Regions from separate parts of the Streptomyces sp. NPDC050433 genome, predicted to be linked through region 1. Evidence: predicted binding sites of a transcription regulator. Region 1 holds the regulator's gene; the other holds the start of a gene.
The links. The regulator HrcA, encoded in region 1, represses chaperone genes, less so after heat shock. The targets are predictions, from matches to a motif close to TTNGCACTCNGNNNNNCNGAGTGCNAA.

Region 1 (8,853 bases):
GCCCCTCGACGTAGATGCGCCCCGCACGGGCCACCCGCGCCCGTGCGCCCGGAACGGCGACCGAGCCGGAGGCCGTACGGGCGGGCCGGGCCGGGCCACCGACAGTGGGCCGGACCAGGGTGACCACCCGGCCTTCGAGCACGAACCCCCGTTCCACCAGCGGGAACACCCGGTGCTTGCCGAAGCGGTCCTCCAGGGTGACCGTCGGGCCCTCGGCCGTCTTCTCGCAGCGGATCACCGCGCCGCAGAAGCCCGTCGACACCTCCTCGACCACCAGATCCGGTTCGGCGGGCACCTCGGGCACCGGCTTCGAACGCTTCCAGGGCGGGGTCAGATCGGGGCTGTAACTGCGCATCCGCAGACGATAACGGGGCCCGCTTCACGCCGTGCCGAAACGCGCGGCCAGCGACCCTCGTTGGGCCCGTACGAACGCCGCGTCGACGGCCGCGCCGTGGCCGGGAACGTACACCGCGTCCTCGCCGCCCAGCGCCAGCAGCCGGTCCAGCGCGGCCGGCCAGCGGGAGGGGATCGCGTCGTCGCCGGCCTGCGGTTCCCCCGACTCCTCGACCAGGTCGCCGCAGAAGACGACCTCCTGGTCGCCGGGGACCAGCAGCGCGAGATCGTGCCCGGAGTGGCCGGGCCCGACATTGGCCAGAAGTACCTGCCGTCCGCCGAGATCGAGCGTCCACTCGCCGCTCACGGGGTGCCCCGGCACGGCCAGTACGTCCACCGCAGTGGCCGCTTCGGAGGCGGGCACCCCGTGCCGTACGGCAGAGGACCGCAGGCCGTCGCGGTCGCGCAGCAGCAGCTCCGCCAGGCCGACCGCCCCGTAGACCTCCGCGCCCGAGAACGCAGCCGTCCCCAGGACATGGTCGAAGTGCGGATGGCTGAGCGCGATGTGCGTGACGCGACGGCCGCCGCACAGCGCCTGCGCCTGCGTGCGGATCTCCGCGCCCTCACGGAGCGTGGAGCCCGTGTCGTAGAGAAGGACGGCGTCCTCGCCCACGACGAGGCCGACCGTCGCATCCCAGCCAGGCAGTCGCCGTCTGCCGACGCCGGAGGCGAGTCGTTCCCAGCCGTGCTCTTCCCAACGGACGTTCATACGGCGACGCTATCGGTGGGGAGGGCGGTGCCGCGCGGTGGCGTGACCGGTCGGCCTTGCTAGGGGCGTACCTGACGGCCGTACACTGGGCCGGGGAATGCTGGCACTCCTGCGTATCGAGTGCCAGGCCGGATCCGATGACCCAGAGCTGGAGGTGTGCGCGATGCTGAGCGAACGCAGGCTTGAGGTGCTGCGCGCCATCGTCCAGGACTATGTCGGCACCGAGGAGCCCGTCGGCTCCAAGGCGTTGACCGAGCGGCACAAGCTCGGTGTCTCCCCGGCCACCGTGCGTAACGACATGGCGGTCCTGGAGGACGAGGGCTTCATCGCCCAGCCCCACACGAGTGCGGGCCGCATCCCGACGGACAAGGGCTACCGGCTGTTCGTCGACCGGCTGGCGGGCGTCAAGCCGCTGTCGGCGCCGGAGCGCAGGGCCATCCAGAACTTTCTCGACAGCGCCGTCGATCTGGACGACGTGGTGGGCCGTACGGTGCGGCTGCTCGCGCAGCTGACCCGGCAGGTCGCGGTCGTGCAGTACCCCTCGCTGACCCGCTCGACGGTGCGGCACGTGGAACTGCTCTCGCTGGCCCCCGCGCGGCTGATGCTCGTTCTGATCACCGACACCGGCCGGGTCGAGCAGCGCATGATCGACTGCCCGGTGCCGTTCGGCGACACGTCGCTGGCGGACCTGCGGGCCCGGCTCAACGCGCGGGTGGTGGGGCGCCGGTTCGCCGATGTGCCGCTGCTGGTGCAGGAGTTGCCCGAGTCCTTCGACCTGGAGGACCGGGGGACGGTGTCCACGGTCCTCGCGACGCTGCTGGAGACGCTGGTCGAGGAGACCGAGGAGCGGCTGATGATCGGCGGCACCGCCAATCTGACGCGCTTCGGGCACGACTTCCCCCTGACGATCCGGCCGGTGCTGGAAGCACTTGAGGAGCAGGTCGTGCTCCTCAGGCTGCTCGGCGAGGCCGAGGACTCGGGCATGACCGTACGAATCGGGCACGAGAACGCCCACGAGGGCCTCAACTCCACGTCCGTCGTCGCGGTCGGCTACGGTTCGGGCGACGAGGCAGTCGCCAAACTCGGCGTGGTCGGACCGACCCGCATGGACTACCCCGGAACGATGGGAGCGGTACGCGCAGTGGCACGTTACGTCGGACAGATCCTGGCGGAGTCGTAAGTGGCCACGGACTACTACGCCGTACTCGGCGTACGCCGCGACGCATCACAGGACGAGATCAAGAAGGCATTCCGCAGACTCGCCCGCGAGCTGCACCCGGATGTCAATCCCGATCCCAAGACGCAGGAGCGCTTCAAGGAGATCAACGCCGCGTACGAGGTGTTGTCCGACCCGCAGAAGAAGCAGGTCTACGACCTCGGCGGCGACCCCCTCTCACAGGCGGGCGCCGGCGCGGGCGGCTTCGGGGCCGGTGGCTTCGGCAACTTCTCCGACATCATGGACGCGTTCTTCGGGACGTCGCAGCAGCGTGGGCCGAGGTCGCGGACGCGGCGCGGCCAGGACGCGATGATCCGGCTGGAGATCGACCTCAACGAGGCGGCCTTCGGTACGACGAAAGACATCCAGGTCGACACGGCCGTTGTCTGCACGACCTGCTCAGGCGAGGGCGCCGCTCCCGGCACCTCGGCGCAGACCTGCGACATGTGCCGTGGTCGCGGCGAGGTCTCGCAGGTCACCCGTTCCTTCCTGGGCCAGGTCATGACGTCGCGGCCGTGCCCGCAGTGCCAGGGCTTCGGTACGGTCGTGCCGACCCCCTGCCCCGAGTGCGCCGGCGACGGCCGTATCCGGTCGCGCCGCACGCTCACGGTCAAGATCCCGGCGGGTGTCGACAACGGCACCCGTATCCAGCTCTCCGGCGAGGGCGAGGTCGGGCCCGGCGGCGGCCCGGCGGGTGACCTGTACGTCGAGATCCACGAGTTGCCGCACACGGTGTTCCAGCGGCGCGGCGACGATCTGCACTGCACGGTGACCATCCCGATGACGGCGGCGTCGCTGGGCACGCAGTGCCCGCTGGAGACGCTGGACGGCGTCGAGGACATCGACGTCCGTCCGGGCACCCAGTCGGGCCAGTCGATCCCGCTCCACGGCCGCGGCATCACGCATCTGCGCGGCGGCGGCCGGGGCGATCTGATCGTCCATGTCGAGGTCATGACCCCGTCGAAACTCGACCCGGAGCAGGAGCGGTTGCTGCGAGAGCTGGCGAAGCTCAGGGGCGAGGAACGGCCCACCGGGCAGTTCCAACCGGGGCAGCAGGGGCTTTTCTCACGGCTGAAGGACGCGTTCAACGGGCGCTGACGCGCGCTGTCGTCGGGCGCCGCAGGGGCTGTTCCCGGCCCCCGCGGCGCCCGACGGTGAACCGGTACCGAGGCTCCACGGGCGACATGGCACCATGCGTGCATGTCCTCCGTGTTGACCGACATCTGCCGGTATCCGATCGTGCAGGCTCCCATGGCCGGCGGCGGGTCCTGCCCGCAGCTGGTCGCGGCCGTCGGTGATGCCGGAGGGCTCGGCTTCCTCGCCGCCGGCTACAAGACCGCCGACGGGATGTACCAGGAGGTCAAGCAGCTGAGGGGGCTCAGCGGCGCCGCGTTCGGGATCAATCTGTTCATGCCGCAGCCGCACCACGACGACCACGCGGCCGTGGAGGTCTACCGCGAACAGCTCGCCGGTGAGGCGAGTTGGTACGAGACCCCGCTCGGCGACCCCGACGCGGGCCGCGACGACGGGTACGAGGCCAAGCTCGCGATACTCCTCGACGATCCCGTCCCGGTCGTGTCGTTCACCTTCGGCTGCCCCACACCCACCACCCTCGACGCCTTCAGCCGCGTCGGCACGCTCACCGTCGTCACGGTGACCACGCCGGAGGAGGCCCAGACCGCCGAGTGGTCGGGCGCCGACGTCGTCTGCGTCCAGGGCGTCGAGGCCGGCGGCCACCAGGGCACCCACCGCGACGACCCCGCCACCGACGGGGCGGGCATCGGGCTGCTGTCGCTCGTCACGCAGGTACGGGAGTCCGTACGGCTGCCGGTCGTCGCGGCCGGCGGGCTCATGCGCGGCGGCCAGATCGCCGCCGTCCTCGCCGCGGGCGCCGACGCCGCCCAGTTCGGCACCGCCTTCCTCGTCTGCCCCGAGTCCGGCGCCCACGCCCTGCACAAGCACGCCATGACCAACCCGCTGTTCACCCGCACCGAACTCACCCGCGCCTTCACCGGCCGGCCCGCGCGCGGTCTCGTCAACCGCTTCATGCGCGAACACGGCCCCTACGCCCCGCCCGCGTACCCGGAGGTGCACCACCTCACCGCCGGACTGCGCAAGGCCGCCGCCAAGGTCGGCGACCCCCAGGGCATGGCTCTGTGGGCCGGCCAGGGGCACCGGATGGCCCGCGCTCTGCCCGCCGGACAGCTGGTGGACGTCCTCGCCGGTGAACTCGACGCCGCCCGCGCCTCGTTGACCCTGGGAAACGCCTCATGACCGCACCTGTCTTCGTCGTCGAGGCCACTGTGGCTCTGCGGCCCGGCACCGTCACGCTCGACGGTCCCGAGGGCCGCCACGCCGTCTCCGTAAGGAGGTTGCGTGTCGGGGAGGAGGTCGTCCTGACCGACGGTGCGGGCACCGGCGCCCACGGGACCGTCGCAGCCGTCCACGGCAAGGACCGGCTGGACGTGGATGTCACCGGCGTACGTACGGAGGACCCGCCCGCGCCCCGTATCACCGTCGTCCAGGCACTGCCCAAGGGGGACCGGGGCGAGCTGTCCGTCGAGACGATGACCGAGACCGGCGTCGACGCGATCGTGCCCTGGCAGGCCGCCCGCTGCATCACCCGGTGGAAGGGCGAGCGGGGCGCCAAGTCCCTGGCCAAATGGCGCGCCACCGCCCGCGAGGCGGGCAAGCAGTCCCGCAGACTCCGCTTCCCCGAGGTCGCCGGGGCGATGTCCTCCAAAGAGGTCGCGGCGTTGCTGGCCGCCGCCGACTTCGCCGCCGTCCTGCACGAGGAGGGCAGCGAACCGCTGGCCACCGCCGAACTCCCCGCTGCCGGGAGCCTCGTGCTCGTCGTCGGCCCCGAAGGCGGCGTCTCCCCGGACGAGTTGGCGCTGTTCGCGGACGCCGGGGCCGTGCCGTACCGGCTGGGCCGCACCGTCCTGCGCACCTCCACCGCCGGCACGGCCGCCTGCGCGCTGCTGCTGGGCCGTACGGGCCGCTGGTCCTGATCGGGTGCCGTCGGCGGCCCGATAGCATGCCTCCGTACGGAAGTGACCAGGGGCGATCGGCCGATGCGATGAGGAGACCCGGACCATGGCGGGAGAACGACAGGCCGACTGCCTGTTCTGCAAGATCGTCGCCGGGGAGGTGCCCGCCACCGTCGTCCGCGAGACGGACACCACCGTGGCCTTCAGGGACATCAACCCGCAGGCACCCACACATGTGCTGGTGATCCCCAAGGTCCACTACCCGGACATGGCCGCGCTCGCCACCGCCGAGCCGCTGATCGCCGCCGACATCCTGCGCGAGTCCGCCGAGGTCGCCGCCGAGGACAAGACCGTGGGCAGCGGCTACCGGGTGGTCATGAACACCGGCAGCGGCGCCGGCCAGACCGTCTTCCACGCGCACGCCCACGTGCTCGGCGGACGCGGCCTCAACTGGCCCCCCGGCTGAGCGGCCCGGCACCTTGTCCGTACGAGAACTGGTCGTCCTGGGGACCGCCAGCCAGGTCCCCACCCGGCACCGCAACCACAACGGCTATCTGCTGCGCTGGGACGGCGAGGGGATCCTCTTCGATCCGGGTGACGGCACCCAGCGCCAGATGGTGCGCGCCGGAGTCGCCGCGTACGACATCAACCGGATCTGCGTCACGCACTTCCACGGCGACCACTCGCTCGGCCTCGCCGGGGTGATCCAGCGCATCAACCTGGACCGTGTCCCGCACGAGGTCACCGCGCACTATCCGGCGAGCGGACACGCCTTCTTCAGGAGGCTGCGGTACGCGACGGCGTACCGCGAGACCGTCGGCATCACCGAGGTGCCCGTCGACGCCGACGGCGTGCTCGCCCGCACCGACTCGTACACCCTCCAGGCCCACAAGCTCTCGCACCCCGTCGAGTCCTACGGCTACCGCATCACCGAGCCCGACGGCCGCAGGATGCTCCCGGAGCGCCTTGCCGCCCACGGCATCAAGGGCCCCGACGTGGGACGCCTCCAGCGGGACGGCGAGCTGCGCGGGGTGACGCTGGCCGACGTCAGCGAGGAGCGCAGAGGGCAGCGCTTCGCGTTCGTCATGGACACCCGGCTCTGCGACGGGGTGCACGCGCTGGCCGACGGCTGCGACATGCTGGTCATCGAGTCCACGTTCCTCGACGAGGACGAGCAACTGGCCGCCGACCACGGTCATCTGACGGCGGGACAGGCGGGTGAGGCGGCACGGAAGGCCGGCGTACGGCACCTCGTACTGACGCACTTCTCGCAGCGCTACAGCGACCCCGTCCAGTTCGAGTCGCAGGCCAGGGCGGCCGGTTACGAGGGCGAGCTGACCGTCGCGGCCGACCTCGTCCGCGTACCGCTCCCCAAGCGCTCCGGCTGACCGCGACCCGGCCGACCTGCGGCGACCGCACGGCCTGCCCTCACCCCGACTGTCAGTGCCATCGTGCACACTGTCCGGATCCGTACGCCGATCCGGGAGCGCGACCGTGACCCCACGTGAAGGAACGCCGCAGGAGCACACCGCCCATGTCGACCCGCTGGGCGCCCTGCGCGCCCCGGACGACCCGGACTGCGACGTCTACCTGACCGGCACGGTCTTCCTCGACATCATCTTCACCGGCCTCGACAGCGCCCCCGTGCGCGGCACCGAGTCCTGGGCCAGGGGCATGGGTTCGAGCCCCGGCGGCATCGCCAACATGGCCAGCGCGCTGGCCCGGCTCGGCCTGCGCACGTCGCTGGCGGCGGCCTTCGGCGACGACCACTACGGCGAGTACTGCTGGGACGCCCTGGAGCAGGGCGAGGGCATCGACCTCTCCCGCTCACGCACCGTCCCCGGCTGGCACTCACCGGTCACGGTCTCCATGGCGTACGAGGGCGAGCGCACGATGGTCTCGCACGGCCACGAGGCCCCGCCGCCCGAGGGCGCCCTGCCCGAGTGCCCGCCCCGCGCGAGGGCCGCCGTCGCCGCGCTCACACCGGGCCGCAGCGACGAATGGATCGCCCGCGCCGCGGGGCACGGGGCGCGGGTCTTCGCCGACGTGGGGTGGGACGACACCGGCCGCTGGGACCTGGCCGGACTGCCCGACCTGGCGCACTGCGAGGCGTTCCTGCCCAACGCCGAGGAGGCGATGCGCTACACCCGTACGGACTGCCCCAAGGCCGCCGCGCGGGCGCTCGCCGAGGTGGTGCCGCTGGTGGTCGTGACCCTGGGCGCGGAGGGCGCGTACGCGGTCGACAGCGCCACCGGCGCCACCGCCGAGGTGCCGGCCATCGTCGTGGAGGCGCTGGATCCGACGGGCGCGGGTGATGTGTTCGTCGCCGGTTTCGTCACCGGCACCCTCGCCGGCTGGCCGCTCGCCGACCGGCTCGCCTTCTCCGGACTCACCGCGGCGCTGTCGGTCCAGGAGTTCGGCGGATCGCTGTCGGCTCCCGGCTGGGCGGAGGTCGCCGCGTGGTGGAGCTACGTCCGCAAGTCGTCGGACCAGGATCCGGCGGCCCTGCGCCGATACGCCTTCCTGGCAGGACTGTTGCCCGCACCGAGCCGACCGTGGCCGCTGCGCAGGGCCGTACCGACGATCGGTTTCGGGCGTTCGGGCTGACCTCGCCGCCCGGAACCGGTCCCGCTCTCCACAAACGCGCACGGAAAAGCCCTACGGCCTTGTCAGTGCGGAGTCGTACGCTGGTACCCAGAGGTTGTCGAGCGGCGAGAACCCTGCAACGGGAGGTATGCGCAGGCCACAGTGCCGGCCCATGACTCAGACACCCACAGTTCGGACCCCCGCGCCCGGTCAGGCGCGAGCCCAGTTCACCATCCCCTCCAAGCACCCGATGGTGACGATCCTGGGTTCCGGTGACTCGCTGCTGCGCGTGATCGAGAAGGCGTTCCCGGCCGCCGACATCCATGTCCGGGGCAATGAGATCAGCGCCGTGGGCGACGCGGCGGAGGTCGCGCTGATCCAGAGCCTGTTCGACGAGATGATGCTGGTGCTCCGCACCGGTCAGCCGATGACGGAGGACGCAGTGGAACGCTCGATCGCCATGCTCAGGGCGAGCGAGAACGGCGGCGCGGACGGACCCGAGACCCCCGCCGAAGTTCTCACACAGAACATCGTCTCCAACCGTGGCCGCACGATCCGCCCCAAGACGCTCAACCAGAAGCGTTATGTGGACGCGATCGACAAGCACACGATCGTCTTCGGCATCGGCCCCGCCGGTACCGGCAAGACGTATCTCGCCATGGCCAAGGCCGTGCAGGCCCTGCTGTCCAAGCAGGTCACCAGGATCATCCTGACCAGGCCCGCGGTGGAGGCGGGGGAGCGGCTCGGCTTCCTGCCCGGCACGCTGTACGAGAAGATCGACCCGTATCTGCGCCCGCTCTACGACGCGCTGCACGACATGCTCGACCCCGACTCGATCCCCCGGCTGATGGCCGCGGGCACGATCGAGGTCGCACCCCTGGCGTACATGCGCGGCAGGACGCTCAATGACGCGTTCATCATCCTCGACGAGGCGCAGAACACCAGCTCGCAGCAGATGA
Region 2 (13,347 bases), on a different contig from region 1:
GGCGACGCCAGCTTCCGGGCGGCTGACTTCAGGAGCGAGGCCGGTTTCGGGGCAGCCACCTTCGAGCGCACCGCCGTGTTCCGCGTGGCCACCTTCAAGGGCGACGCCAACTTCGTTGAGGTCACGTTCAAGGCCAACGTCAGGTTCGGGGCGGCGGACTTCGCGCGCGACGCCACATTCGTGCGGACCCTCTTCGAGCGGGTGGTCGACCTCGGGCCGTTCCGGTGCGCCGGGCAGGTGGATCTGTCCGAGGCGGAGTTCAGCGGACCCGTATCCCTCCAACTCGCCGCCCGCCACCTCGTGTGCCGACGCACCCGCTGGTCGTCGACCGCCGAGTTGCGGCTGCGGTACGCCACCGTGGACTTCGCACACGCCGTCTTCGAATACCCCCTCACCATCGCCGCGGAGGCCGACCCCTTCCCCGACACTGCCGATGTGCCCGGCGACCCAGCCGTACGACTCACCTCGTTACGTGGCGTGGACGCCGCCCATCTCGTCCTCGCCGACGTCGATCTGTCCGAGTGCGTGTTCACCGGGACCGTGCACCTGGACCAGCTGCGGTTGGAGGGGAACTGCTCCTTCGGCGGTGTCCCGCCCCTCCGGAGCCGGCGCCGTACCCTCGCCGAGGAGCACCACTGGCGCGCACGCCGGGCGCGAGCGGCGGCCCGGGGCTGGAACGGCGGCGCGGCCGAGTCCGGCTCCCCCAACGTCGGACCCGCCCAACTCGCCCCCGTCTACCGCGCCTTGCGCAAGGCCCTGGAAGACGGCAAGGACGAGCCCGGCGCCGCCGACTTCTACTACGGCGAGATGGAGATGCGCCGCCACGACCGCGCCGGTACCAGCCGTGGGGAGCGCGGACTGCTGCACGGGTACTGGCTGTTGTCCGGTTACGGCCTGCGGGCCTCCCGCGCGCTGGCATGGCTCGGCGCCGCGATGCTCATCACGGTGCTGCTGCTGATGGGGACCGGGCTGCCCCAGGACTCCCCGAAGCAGGAAGCGGTCGGCACCGTGCCGGCCGGGGGCGGGAGGGTCACCTTCGAGATCGACAAGGCGGACCCGCGGAACCCCACCGGGGACAGGTTCACCACCGAACGCTTCGAGAAGGCCCTGAACGTCACCCTCAACTCCGTGGTGTTCCGCTCCAGCGGACAGGATCTGACCACGACCGGCACCTACATCGAGATGACGTCCCGCGTGGCGGAGCCCGTACTGCTTGGCCTCGCTGTCCTTGCCGTACGCAACCGCGTCAAACGCTAACGCAGCGGCACGGCAACGGCGTTGTACGTCGTCTCCGGCGTCGGCGGCGTCGTGAAGCGGGCGTTGACGAGGTAGAGGCGATTGCCGAGGCGGGCCGCCGTCGTCGGGACGTCGAAGCGGGGGTCGGTGATCGAGCGCCGGAGCGTCGCCGTACGGGCGCCGGCGTCGAGGTCGAACACGGTGATGAGATTGAGCCGGTTCTGCACCACGTACAGCGTGCTGCCCACGCGCAGCAGGCCGTCGCCGTTGACGACGTCGGCCGCGCCCCGCAAGGCGATGTGCGTGGCGTGCCCGGTCTTCGGATCCACCCGGAACAGCTTGCCCGCCGGGCTGTTGACGACGATCAGCGCGCGGCCGTCGGGGGTCGTCTCGATGCCGTTGGCGCTGATGCCGGTGGGCGCCTGCTCCCAGTCGCCGCCGAGGGGGACGGTGCGCAGGTCGTCCGTTTCACGGTGTCGGCCTCCGCGCGGCACCGTGTAGAGGACGGGGGCGTACGAGTTGGTGAACCAGGCCCGGTCGCCGTACAGGATCACGTCGTTGACGAATCCGGTGGTGGTCGGTTGATACGTGGCGGTGAGCCGGTTCGTACGGGTGTCGAGCACCCGGATGGAGCCGCTCACGCCGCCCGAGATGTAGAGCAGCCCGTCGCGGTCGAGCTTCAGACCGGTGGCGGCGCCGCCGGTCGCGCCCGCCAGGACGGTCCGGCCCTCGCCGGTGCGCAGGTCGGCACGGCGGATCGAACCGTCCGCGAGGGAGCCCATGTAGGCGTACGGGCCGCTGCCGATGGCGATGCCCTCGGGGCGGAAGCCGTTGGGCAGCGGGAAGTCGGCGGGCCAGGAGGTGCGAGCGCGTGCGGTGCCCGTACCGAGCGCGAACGTTGCCGCTACCGCACCACCGAGCAGGGCGCGGCGTGAGGGCAGAGAAGGTGTCAGAGACATGACGTCGAGCCTCCGGGGCTTCGGGGGTGCCTGGGGACAGGGACAACTCCGGTGCGCTATGCGCACGTAACGCGCCGCACCGGCCGCCGAGTTCCCCGAGCGGGAATCGGCTCCGGCCCGGCTGTAGCCTCGGCGGCATGTCAGCGAATGATCGGGAGACCGTGTCCGGCGAGGCGTCCGACGAGGTGACGGCGTGGCTGTCGGCGAACGCCGTACCCCTGAGCGGCGGCCTGACCGCCGGCGCGCCCACCACCGACCTCCAGCCGCTCGGGAAGGTCCTCGACGGCGTACGGGTCGTGGGGCTCGGCGAGTCCACGCACGGCACACGTGAGTTCTTCCAGCTCAAGCACCGGCTGCTGGAGTACCTGGTCACCGAGCTGGGTTTCACGGTGCTGGCGATGGAGGCGAGCGCGTCCGCCGGGCCGGCCGTCGACGCGTACGTACGGGGAGGTGTCGGCGACCCCGCGAAGGTGCTGGCCGGGCTGGGGTTCTGGACCTGGCGGACCGAAGAGGTCCTGGACATGCTCAAGTGGATGCGCGCGTACAACGACGGGCGCCCGGAGGCCGAGCAGGTCCGTTTCGTCGGCATCGACCCGCAGCGCTCCGGTGATTCGCTGGCGGTGCTCGAAGCGTTCCTCACCAGCGTGGCGCCGGAGCGGCTGCCCGCCCTGCACTCGAAGCTCGGCGTGCTCGCCACCGCGTATCCGGGCTCGCGGCCCGACCCGCAGCAGAAGTTGATGCACGAAGCGGTGAACCTGCTGGAGTACGTGCGCGACTACGACGAGCCCGGCACCCCGGCCGGGGCCGTGGCGGTGCGGCACGCGCGGATCCTGGTCCGGGCGGCCGATCTGGTGACCCGCAACGGACAGCACCCCGACCCGGAGCGGACGGTCTCCGCCGCGCGCGACCGGTACATGGCGGAGGCGGTCGGGGACATCCTGGACGACGCGGACCACCCCGACGCGAAGGTGGTGCTCTGGGGCCACAACGGCCATGTCGCGAAGGGCCGTTCGGCCGACTCCACGACCGCGCCCGCGCCCGCGTCCCTCGGCGGGCACCTGCGCGAACGCTACGGCGACGCGTACTACGCCCTCGGCCTCCTCTTCGGCGAGGGCTCCTTCCGCGCCCACCGCATCTGGCCGGGCCCCTGGAGCGGCGTCGGCGGTCTGACGGGCCGTATCGCCGAGGGCAACCCCATCGGCCCCGCCCCCGCGAACACGGTGGAGGCCCAACTCGCCACCGCCACACCGGCGGACCACCTGCTGGACCTGCGCCACGCCGGCGGCGAGGACGCGCCGCGCGCCGTACGGGAGTGGGTCGACGCGACGCACGAGACGCGGACGTTCGGCGCGCTGGTGACGCGGTGGGTCTACCGCCGGAGCGTCTCGCCGGTGCGTCTGTCGAAGGAGTACGACGGTGTGGCGTACGTGGCGGTCTCGACGGACTCGCGCCCGATCGCACCGTAAGGCCCGAGGCTCAAGTCCCGCGCTCCGAGCCCTTTTCCAATAAGGAAGTGGGAGGAGGTCCCTCCTACCTACCCCGTCTCAACTGAGCCGCATACCAGGCGTGATGACTTTTCGTGACCGGCTTGCCACTTGACGTGTCGACGGTCTAGCGTTCCGGATAGCGAACAAAAAACGGCCCCCGCGGTGCTACCAACACCAGCGAGGGCCTGACCGATCAGATCGAACACCCAATGAAAGCGATCCAATGGCTGGACCTCAGCTTAGTGCTGCCGCGCGCACCGCGCACATGACACCGCCGACCACTCACCCGTCGGCGAACCCCGGCTACGGAAAGCGTTCGACCCCCGGCCAACAGCCCGCCGCCCCCGGCGACTTCGCGCACCTGCCCGACCGCGAGGCGGGCATCGCGCTCTACCTCGACCGGCTGCCTGACGGCGCGGACATCTCCGTCAAAACGCTGGCGCAGATCCTCCCGTACGGCCAGTGCGCGCTCCGCACCGCGCTCCGGTGCCTGCGGCGCACGGGCCATCTGCGGATCGGCCGCGAGCACGTACGGGGCTCTGGGAGCCCGCGATGGGTCACGCGTACGTGGTTCTCCCGTACGCCCCGCGACAACGAGTGGTGGGCGGCGTTCGCGTCGGGCGACATCCCGTCGTTACCGGCCGACCCGGCCCCGCGCCCGACGCGCTCACGCGCGTACATCCTGCTGGCGGCCCTGCGGCGCACCGCGCCCGTACTCGCGCTCTCCGCGATCGACTGCGCGGCGCTGGAGCCGCTGGCGGCGGAGTGGTTCGCGCGGGAGGCGACGGAACGGGAGGTGCTGCACGCCCTGGCATCGGGCCTGCCGCCCGCGGTCCACAGCCCGGCGGCCTTCACGCGGGCCCGCCTGATCTCAAAGCTCCCGCCGGAACCGGTCCGCCTCCCGAAACCGGCGCTGCGCATCCTCGAATGCGCGAGGTGTGGTGCCCCCGGCCGCCCGGAAGCCCTCCCGAACGGCGAATGCGCCCCCTGCCGCGGCGAGCCCACCCCCGTACGCCCACAGCCACGCGCGCCGCTCCCCCCGCAGAACGTCCGCGCCTGGGCCGCCGAGGCCCGCGCGGCGGCACTGCGCCCACCCGAAAGGACACAGGTATGACCCTTCAACCCACCCGTCCGAGAAGCAAGGCACGATGTAGGGGAGGAGGCGACGCCATGACCCCCAGCAGCACTGAAGACGCCCAGATGTCCGTCAAGGAGTTCGAGCAGATCGCTCACCACACCCCTGAGACGGTGACGCTCGAATTCATCAACGGAAAGTTGGAGGTCAAGCACGTGCCGGACGGGGCTCACGACGAGATCATCATGTGGGTCGCCGACCAATGCATGCAGTCCAGGGCGGAACTCCGGCTGTACCGTGAGCGCGGGCTCAAGGTCGAGACGTACCGCAATGGTCGAGCCCGTCCTGATGGAGCCCTCGCGCCGCGCGGGCACTTCGCCAACCACGGCGAGTGGTCCGATCCGGGCGGCGTGCTCATGGTCACCGAAGTGACCTCGTACGACGGCGACACCCACAGCCGCGACCGCAAGGAAAAGCGCGACGGCTACGCGGCAGCCGGCATCCCCGTCTACCTCCTCATCGACCGCGACTCCAACGAGCTTGTCGTCTACACGGAACCGCGAAACGGCGCATACAAGGCCCGTCGCTCGCACCCGTTCGGCGCCACCGTCACGCTCCCCGACCCCGTCGCCATCACCCTCGACACCGACGAGCTGAAGAACTACATCAGTTGAACGCCCCGAGGGCGGCACCCCCTCTCGGGAGTGCCGCCCTCGGTTCGTCAATCCGTGCTGGACCGTCGATCAACCAGAGGCTGATCAGAAGTCCATGTCACCGCCCGGCATGCCGCCCGGCGCGCCGCCCGCCGCGGCCTTCTCCGGCTTGTCCGCGATGACGGCCTCGGTGGTGAGGAACAGCGCCGCGATGGACGCCGCGTTCTGCAGGGCGGAGCGCGTGACCTTCGCGGGGTCGATGATGCCCTCGGCGATCATGTCCACGTACTCGCCGGTCGCGGCGTTCAGGCCGTGACCGATCTTGAGGTTGCGGACCTTCTCGACGATGACGCCACCCTCAAGCCCCGCGTTGACCGCGATCTGCTTGAGCGGGGCCTCCAGCGCGAGCTTGACGGCAGCCGCGCCCGTCGCCTCGTCGCCGTCCAGCTCCAGCTTCTCGAACACCGAGGAAGCCTGGAGCAGAGCCACGCCACCACCGGCGACGATGCCCTCCTCGACGGCGGCCTTGGCGTTGCGCACCGCGTCCTCGATGCGGTGCTTGCGCTCCTTCAGCTCGACCTCGGTCGCGGCACCGGCCTTGATGACGGCCACGCCGCCGGCCAGCTTCGCCAGGCGCTCCTGGAGCTTCTCGCGGTCGTAGTCCGAGTCCGAGTTCTCGATCTCGGCGCGGATCTGGCTCACGCGACCGGCGACCTGCTCGCTGTCACCGGCACCGTCGACGATGGTGGTCTCGTCCTTGGTGATGACGACCTTGCGGGCGCGGCCCAGCAGGTCGAGACCGGCGTTCTCCAGCTTGAGGCCGACCTCCTCGGAGATGACCGTGCCGCCCGTGAGGATGGCGATGTCGTTCAGCATCGCCTTGCGGCGGTCACCGAAGCCCGGAGCCTTGACGGCGACGGACTTGAAGGTGCCCTTGATCTTGTTGACGACGAGGGTGGACAGCGCCTCGCCCTCGACGTCCTCGGCGATGATCAGCAGCGGCTTGCCCGACTGGATGACCTTCTCCAGGAGCGGCAGGACGTCCTTGACGCTGCCGATCTTGGAGTTGACGATCAGGATGTACGGGTCGTCGAGCGACGCCTCCATACGCTCCATGTCGGTGGCGAAGTACGCCGAGATGTAGCCCTTGTCGAAGCGCATGCCCTCGGTGAGCTCAAGCTCAAGACCGAAGGTCTGCGACTCCTCGACGGTGATGACGCCTTCCTTGCCGACCTTGTCCATCGCCTCGGCGATGAGCTCGCCGATCTGGGTGTCGGCGGCGGAGATGGAGGCCGTCGAAGCGATCTGCTCCTTGGTCTCCACGTCCTTGGCCTGCTCAAGAAGCGCACCGGAGACGGCCTCGATGGCCTTCTCGATACCGCGCTTGAGGGCCATCGGGTTGGCGCCGGCGGCCACGTTGCGCAGGCCCTCGCGGACCAGGGCCTGGGCCAGGACGGTCGCGGTGGTCGTACCGTCACCGGCGACGTCGTCCGTCTTCTTGGCGACTTCCTTGACCAGCTCGGCGCCGATCTTCTCGTACGGGTCCTCGAGCTCGATCTCCTTGGCGATGGACACACCATCGTTGGTGATCGTGGGGGCGCCCCACTTCTTCTCGAGGACGACGTTCCGGCCCTTGGGGCCAAGGGTGACCTTGACGGCGTCGGCGAGCTGGTTCATCCCGCGCTCGAGACCGCGCCGTGCCTCCTCGTCGAACGCGATGATCTTGGCCATGTGAAGTGGTCCTCCCGGACAGGGGGTGGATTTCTCCGGACCGTGCCCGCGCCCGCGACGGACGGCCTGAGAGCCTTGCGGTTCCTTGCCCCACAGACTCCCGGACCTCGCTGACCCGGTCCATAAGTTGTCACTCTCACCTGCAGAGTGCTAACGCCAATGATTAGCACTCGACCCCCGAGAGTGCAAGCGGCTCCCGGGCAACCACGACCACGCGCGGACCCACGCGCACGCACGAGGGGTCCGTATCCCCTGCCGGGATACGGACCCCTCGTGTGTGAGTGCGTCGCTGGCCGATCGCGCCGGGATCAGACGGCGAGCTTGACCATGTCCGCCTGCGGACCCTTCTGGCCCTGCGAGATCTCGAACTCAACTCGCTGACCTTCTTCAAGGGTGCGGTAGCCGTCCATCTGGATCGCGCTGTAGTGGACGAAAACATCCGCACCACCGTCGACCGCGATGAAGCCGTAGCCCTTCTCCGCGTTGAACCACTTGACGGTGCCCTGAGCCATGCCCAACTCCCCTATTACTGGCCCCTGCGCGGGACCGCACTTCGCGCCGGAACGCGTCGACCGCGGCTGAATGTATCTGCCCAACTGCCCTCTGCAACAGGTCAATCGGACGAGAATTCTGGGCAGGCCGGAACACGCAAAGGGGTGAATTGCCGGGCGACCAGGGCAAGTCGGGCCGGGCAAAGCGCAAGGAACCGCGCAAACAACGTCGACACTTCGACCGCATCTTGTCGCGATCGCATATGCGCGAGGCACATTCGGAGCGCGGGCGGTGGCGGGGCTACCCCGACTGTATCGCGTTCAACCTCATGGAATTACCCCCTCCGCTTCTCTTGCGGAGGAGGCAACGCCGTTCACTGTGCGTGGTGCTGAGCCGCGTTCAGCCGCCGGCGACAGCCGGGATGATCGAGATGCCGGCGCCGTCCGGCGTGGCGGTCTCCAGTCCCTGCTCGAAGCGGACGTCGTCGTCGTTCACGTACACGTTGACGAACCGCCGCAGCTTGCCCTGGTCGTCCAGGACGCGGGCGGCGATGCCCGGATGGTTCGCCTCCAGGGACTCGATGACCTGGGAGACGGTCGCACCCTCGGCCGGAACCTCGGCCTTGCCGTCGGTGTACGTACGGAGGATGGTGGGGATACGGACGTTCACGCTCATCGGTTTCTGCCTTCCGGGAAGTTGCGGGTCGGTGAGCTGCTCAACGCGCCAGACCCGCCGCGCGGAACGCGTCGAGGCTCGGCGGAATCGTCGCGGTCGGCCCGGTCGTCGGCGCGACGGCGTCCAGCGTCTTGAGCCCGTCACCGGTGTTCAGCACGACCGTGGTGAGCGAGGGGTCGAGCAGACCCGCCTCGATCAGCTTGCGCGTCACCCCCACGGTCACCCCGCCCGCCGTCTCGGCGAAGATGCCCTCGGTCCGCGCGAGCAGCTTGATCGCGTCCACGACCTGCTCGTCGTTCACGTCCTCCACGGCGCCGCCCGTGCGGCGGGCGATGTCCAGGACGTACGGGCCGTCGGCCGGGTTGCCGATCGCCAGCGACTTGGCGATCGTGTTCGGCTTCTGCGGCCGTACGACGTCGTGGCCGGCCTTGAAGGCGACCGACACCGGCGAACAGCCCTCGGCCTGCGCGCCGAAGATCTTGTACGGCTTGTCCTCGACCAGGCCGAGCGCGATCAGCTCCTTCAGCCCCTTGTCGATCTTCGTCAGCTGCGAGCCCGACGCGACCGGGATGACCAGTTGGTCGGGCAGCTCCCAGCCCAGCTGTTCGCAGATCTCGTACGCGAGGGTCTTGGAGCCCTCGCCGTAGTACGGGCGGAGGTTGACGTTGACGAAGCCCCAGCCCTCACCCAGCGGGTCGCCGATCAGCTCGGAGCAGAAACGGTTCACGTCGTCGTAGTTGCCCTCGATACCGACGAGTTCGCCGCCGTAGATCGCGGCCATGACGACCTTGCCCTGCTCCAGGTCGTGCGGGATGAAGACGCAGGAGCGGAAGCCGGCGCGGGCGGCGGCGGCGCCGACGGCGCCCGCGAGGTTGCCGGTGGAGGAGCAGGAGAGGGTGGTGAAGCCGAAGGCGCGGGCCGCCTCGACGGCGATGGCGACGACGCGGTCCTTGAAGGAGTGCGTCGGGTTGCCGGAGTCGTCCTTCACGTACAGGCCGCCGGTGACGCCCAGTTCACGGGCGAGGTTGTCGGCCTTGACGAGCTTGGTGAAGCCGGGGTTGATGTTCGGCTTCGACGCCACGTCGGCGGGGACGGGCAGCAGCGGGGCGTAGCGCCAGATGTTGTCGGGGCCGGCGGCGATGCGCTTCTTCAGGTCCTCGGGGTCGCCCGTCGGCAGGTCGTAGGCCACTTCGAGCGGGCCGAAACAGCTCTGACAGGCGAAGATCGGGCCGAGTTCGAAGCGTTCCCCGCATTCGCGGCACGAGAGGGCGGCGGCGGGTCCGAGGTCGACGGTGCCGACGGCGGCATCGGCGGTGGTGTTCTGAGCAGTCTGCACAGCCATGAAGGCGAGGCCCTTTCCTCATCTTCCTCGCGACGCGTCTCGCCGCAAGACGGAATTGGCACCTTCCCCACCGTGACCTCGCGGTCGGCGGGAGGGTTGCCGGGGCTTCAACGGGCCGTTCCCTCTGCCCCTCTGGATGAGCGGTATTCGATTGTCAGCGTGAGGACCCCCGACATGCGACGGTCATCCGCGTTGTTCAAGACTGTAACCGAACCACCGGACGGTTGAAGGGCTCGTCCGATCCGCGAGATGGAGATCACGTGCTGCAAGAGGTGGAGCGCTGGCTGGCCCGGCGGTCCTGGTCGGCGGCCGACCGGCCGGTCGACGCGCTGGTCGCGGCCAAGAAGTGCGCGCAGGTCAGCGTGGTGCTCCCGGCCCTGAACGAGGAGGCGACGGTCGGCCGGATCGTGTCGGTGATCCGGCGTGAACTGATGGCGGGCCCGGCGCCGCTCGTCGACGAGCTGGTGGTGATCGACTCGGGCTCCACCGACCGCACAGGGGAGGTCGCGGCGGCGGCCGGGGCGCGGGTGGTGCACCGGGACGACATCCTGCCGAGGCTGCCGGCCGTGCCGGGCAAGGGCGAGGTGCTGTGGCGCTCGCTGCTGGTGACGAGCGGCGACATCGTCTGTTTCGTGGACGCGGATCTGAAGGACTTCTCGGCGGATTTCGTGTCGGGGATCGTGGGGCCGCTGCTGACCGAGCCGCAGGTGCAGTTCGTGAAGGCGATGTACGACCGCCCGCTCGGCGACGAGCCGGGGCAGGGCGGCCGGGTGACGGAGCTGGTGGCACGTCCGCTGCTGAATCTGCACTGGCCGCTGCTGGCGGGGTTCGTGCAGCCGCTGGGTGGTGAGTACGCGGTACGGCGCTCGCTGCTGGAGCGGCTGCCGTTCCCGGTGGGGTACGGGGTGGAGCTGGGGCTGCTGGTGGACGCGCTGCACACGGTGGGGCTGGACGCGCTGGGCCAGGTCGACGTCGGGGTGCGCAGGCACCGGCACCAGGACGGGCAGGCGCTGGGGCGGATGGCGGCGGCGATCTACCGGACGGCGCAGCTGCGGCTGTCGCGGGGGCATCTGGTGCGGCCGGCGCTGACGCAGTTCGAGCGGGGCGAGGGGGGCTTCGAGCCGCGTACGCACGCGGTGGACACGGAGGAGCGGCCTCCGATGCGGGAGATGGCGGAGTACGAGGCGCGGCGCGCGGCATGACCGCTTCATTCGTATGATTTACGTATCGATTTGCCTATATTGCCCGGTATGTCAATGACTGCGACCGCTGCGATGACTGTGCTGGCCGTGAGCCCCCTGAACCCGGAGCAGCTGTGGCTCCTCGGCGGTATGGCGCTCGCCCTCGTCGGTGCGGGGGTGGTGGCGGTGGCTGCGGCGCGTGGCCGGGGGCGTGGCTGAGCCACGCTGATCCACGCCGTCCTGAACCGTACGTTTGAGCGTTTCCGCGAAGGGCTAGGTTTCGCCTCATGGTCTCCGAGAACGTCTCCGAGTTGGTCCCTGAGCAAGCCGCACAAGCCGCCCAGGTCCTTGTCGCGTCCAACCGCGGCCCCGTCTCGTACAAGCTCGGCGACGACGGCACGCTGACCGCCGGGCGCGGGGGCGGCGGACTCGTCTCCGGCCTCTCGGCCATCGGGTCCGACACGAACGCCGTGTGGGTGTGCGCCGCCCTCGGCGACGGCGACCGCGAGGCCGTACGGCGCACGGGCGGGCGGCTCGACACCGCCGACACGGGCGGGCAGCGGGTGAGGATGCTCGGCATCCCGCCGGAGGTGTACGCGGACGCGTACAACGGCGTCGCCAACTCCACGCTCTGGTTCGTCCACCACCTGCTCTACCAGACACCGCTGGAGCCGGCCTTCGGCACGGAGTTCCGGGCCCAGTGGGCGTCGTACGAGACGTACAACCGCGCTTTCGCGGAGGCCCTGGCCGACGAGGCGGCCGACGGCGCGGCCGTGCTGATCCAGGACTACCACCTGGCGCTGGTGCCCGGCATGCTCCGGGCGCTCCGCCCCGATCTGCGGATCGGGCACTTCTCGCACACGCCGTGGGCGCCGGTCGACTACTTCCGGCTGCTGCCCGACGACATCGCGCGCCAGCTGCTGCGCGGCATCCTCGGCGCCGACCGCGCCGCGTTCCTGACCCACCGCTGGGCCGGCGCGTTCCTCGCGTGCTGTACGGAACTGCTGGGCGGGGCGGGCAACACGGCCGTCGGGGTGCACGGCCTGGGGGCCGACGCGGACTTCCTGCGGGAGCGCGCGCACCGGCCCGACGTGGACGAGCGGCTGGCCGAACTGCGCGAGCAGATCGGCGAGCACGACGGGGCACCCCGCATGGCGATCGTGCGGGTGGACCGCACGGAGCTGTCGAAGAACATCGTGCGCGGGATGCTCGCCTACCGGCAGCTGCTGACCGACCGGCCGGAGTGGCGCGAGCGGGTCACCCATGTGGCGTTCGCCTATCCGTCCCGGCAGGACCTCGCGGTCTACCGCGACTACACGGCGCGGGTCCAGGAGGTGGCCGACGAGATCAACTCCACGTACGGCACGCCCGGTTGGACGCCCGTCGTGCTGCACGTGAAGGACGACTTCGCGCGCTCGCTCGCCTCGTACCGCCTCGCGGACGTGGCGCTGGTGAACCCGATCCGTGACGGCATGAACCTGGTCGCGAAGGAGATCCCGATCCTCTCGGAGGGCGGCTGCGCGCTGGTGCTGTCGCGCGAGGCGGGCGCGTACGAGGAGCTGGGCGAGGACGCGCTGGTGGTGAACCCGTACGACGTGACGGCCACGGCGGCGGCGCTGCACGAGGCCCTGACGATGGACGACGACGACCGCACGGCCCGTACGAAGCGCCTGGCCGCCGCTGCGACGGCGCTGCCGCCGCAGCGGTGGTTCCTGGACCAGCTGGAGGCGCTGCGCGCCCTGTGAGCGGCGGCGGCTCACCAGGCGACGGGGCGGTAGTCCTTGAGCAGTACGCCGTGGACCGGGCTGCCCGCCTGGCCCTGGACGATCGGGTGGTAGACGCGCGCCGCGCCGTCCACGATGTCCAGCGGCGGGCGCCAGCCGGTGGCGGCGTGCCGCTCCCTGGCGGGCAGGGGTTTCTCGTCCGTGACCCAGCCGGTGTCGACGCTGCACACGTGGATGCCGCGCGTCGCCAGGTCGGCGGCGCTGGTGCGGGTGAGCATGTTGAGTGCGGCCTTGGCCATGTTGGTGTGCGGGTGGCGGCTCGTCTTCTTGTGGACGGTGAACCGGCCCTCCACGGCCGACACGTTGAGCACATACCGCCGTGGGTGCGGTGACGCCGCGAGCAGGGGCAGCAGACGGTCGGCGAGCAGGAACGGGGCCACGGCGTTGACGAGTTGGACCTCCAGCAACTCGGCCGGGTCGACATCGCCGAGCCGGGCGGTCCAGGAGTTCTCGGCGGCGGTCTCGGTGAGCAGACCCGCCTCGTCCACGGCCGGCAGCACGGCGGTGGCAGGCAGCACGGCGGTGGCTGTCGCGCGCCGTACGAGCCCGGCGGCCCAGGGCCCGGCCTCGACCTCGGTGTTCCCGGTGCCGGGGACGGCGAAGTCGGGCGCGGTCCAGACGGCGGGCAGGGCCGCGTGCCGTTCGGGCGCGGCCTCACCTGCCGCCAGGGCGGAGTAGGCGCGCGGCGAACGGCGCAGAGTCTGGGCCGCGTTGTTGATCAGGATGTCCAAC

Region 2: the regulator HrcA is predicted to act here: its motif matches at 7,269-7,295, upstream of groL (chaperonin GroEL).

Annotation. Positions count from the first base shown of each region.
Region 1 is NZ_JBITIB010000016.1:582-9,434, forward strand. Features, by position in the region: gene ACIBLA_RS20360 (DUF3097 domain-containing protein) at 1-355, opposite strand, end outside; gene ACIBLA_RS20365 (MBL fold metallo-hydrolase) at 380-1,102, opposite strand; gene hrcA (heat-inducible transcriptional repressor HrcA) at 1,266-2,282, shown strand; gene dnaJ (molecular chaperone DnaJ) at 2,283-3,416, shown strand; gene ACIBLA_RS20380 (nitronate monooxygenase) at 3,519-4,592, shown strand; gene ACIBLA_RS20385 (16S rRNA (uracil(1498)-N(3))-methyltransferase) at 4,589-5,329, shown strand; gene ACIBLA_RS20390 (histidine triad nucleotide-binding protein) at 5,415-5,774, shown strand; gene ACIBLA_RS20395 (ribonuclease Z) at 5,788-6,696, shown strand; gene ACIBLA_RS20400 (PfkB family carbohydrate kinase) at 6,803-7,915, shown strand; gene ACIBLA_RS20405 (PhoH family protein) at 8,067-8,853, shown strand, end outside.
Region 2 is NZ_JBITIB010000020.1:133,754-147,100, reverse strand. Features, by position in the region: gene ACIBLA_RS24460 (pentapeptide repeat-containing protein) at 1-1,257, shown strand, start outside; gene ACIBLA_RS24455 (superoxide dismutase) at 1,254-2,195, opposite strand; gene ACIBLA_RS24450 (erythromycin esterase family protein) at 2,333-3,661, shown strand; gene ACIBLA_RS24445 (hypothetical protein) at 3,906-4,796, shown strand; gene ACIBLA_RS24440 (Uma2 family endonuclease) at 4,853-5,431, shown strand; gene groL (chaperonin GroEL) at 5,516-7,141, opposite strand; gene ACIBLA_RS24430 (cold-shock protein) at 7,450-7,653, opposite strand; gene ACIBLA_RS24425 (ubiquitin-like small modifier protein 1) at 8,033-8,308, opposite strand; gene thrC (threonine synthase) at 8,349-9,650, opposite strand; SAM riboswitch class I at 9,666-9,793, opposite strand; gene ACIBLA_RS24415 (glucosyl-3-phosphoglycerate synthase) at 9,911-10,852, shown strand; gene ACIBLA_RS24410 (hypothetical protein) at 10,907-11,050, shown strand; gene ACIBLA_RS24405 (trehalose-6-phosphate synthase) at 11,119-12,576, shown strand; gene ACIBLA_RS24400 (SDR family NAD(P)-dependent oxidoreductase) at 12,588-13,347, opposite strand, start outside.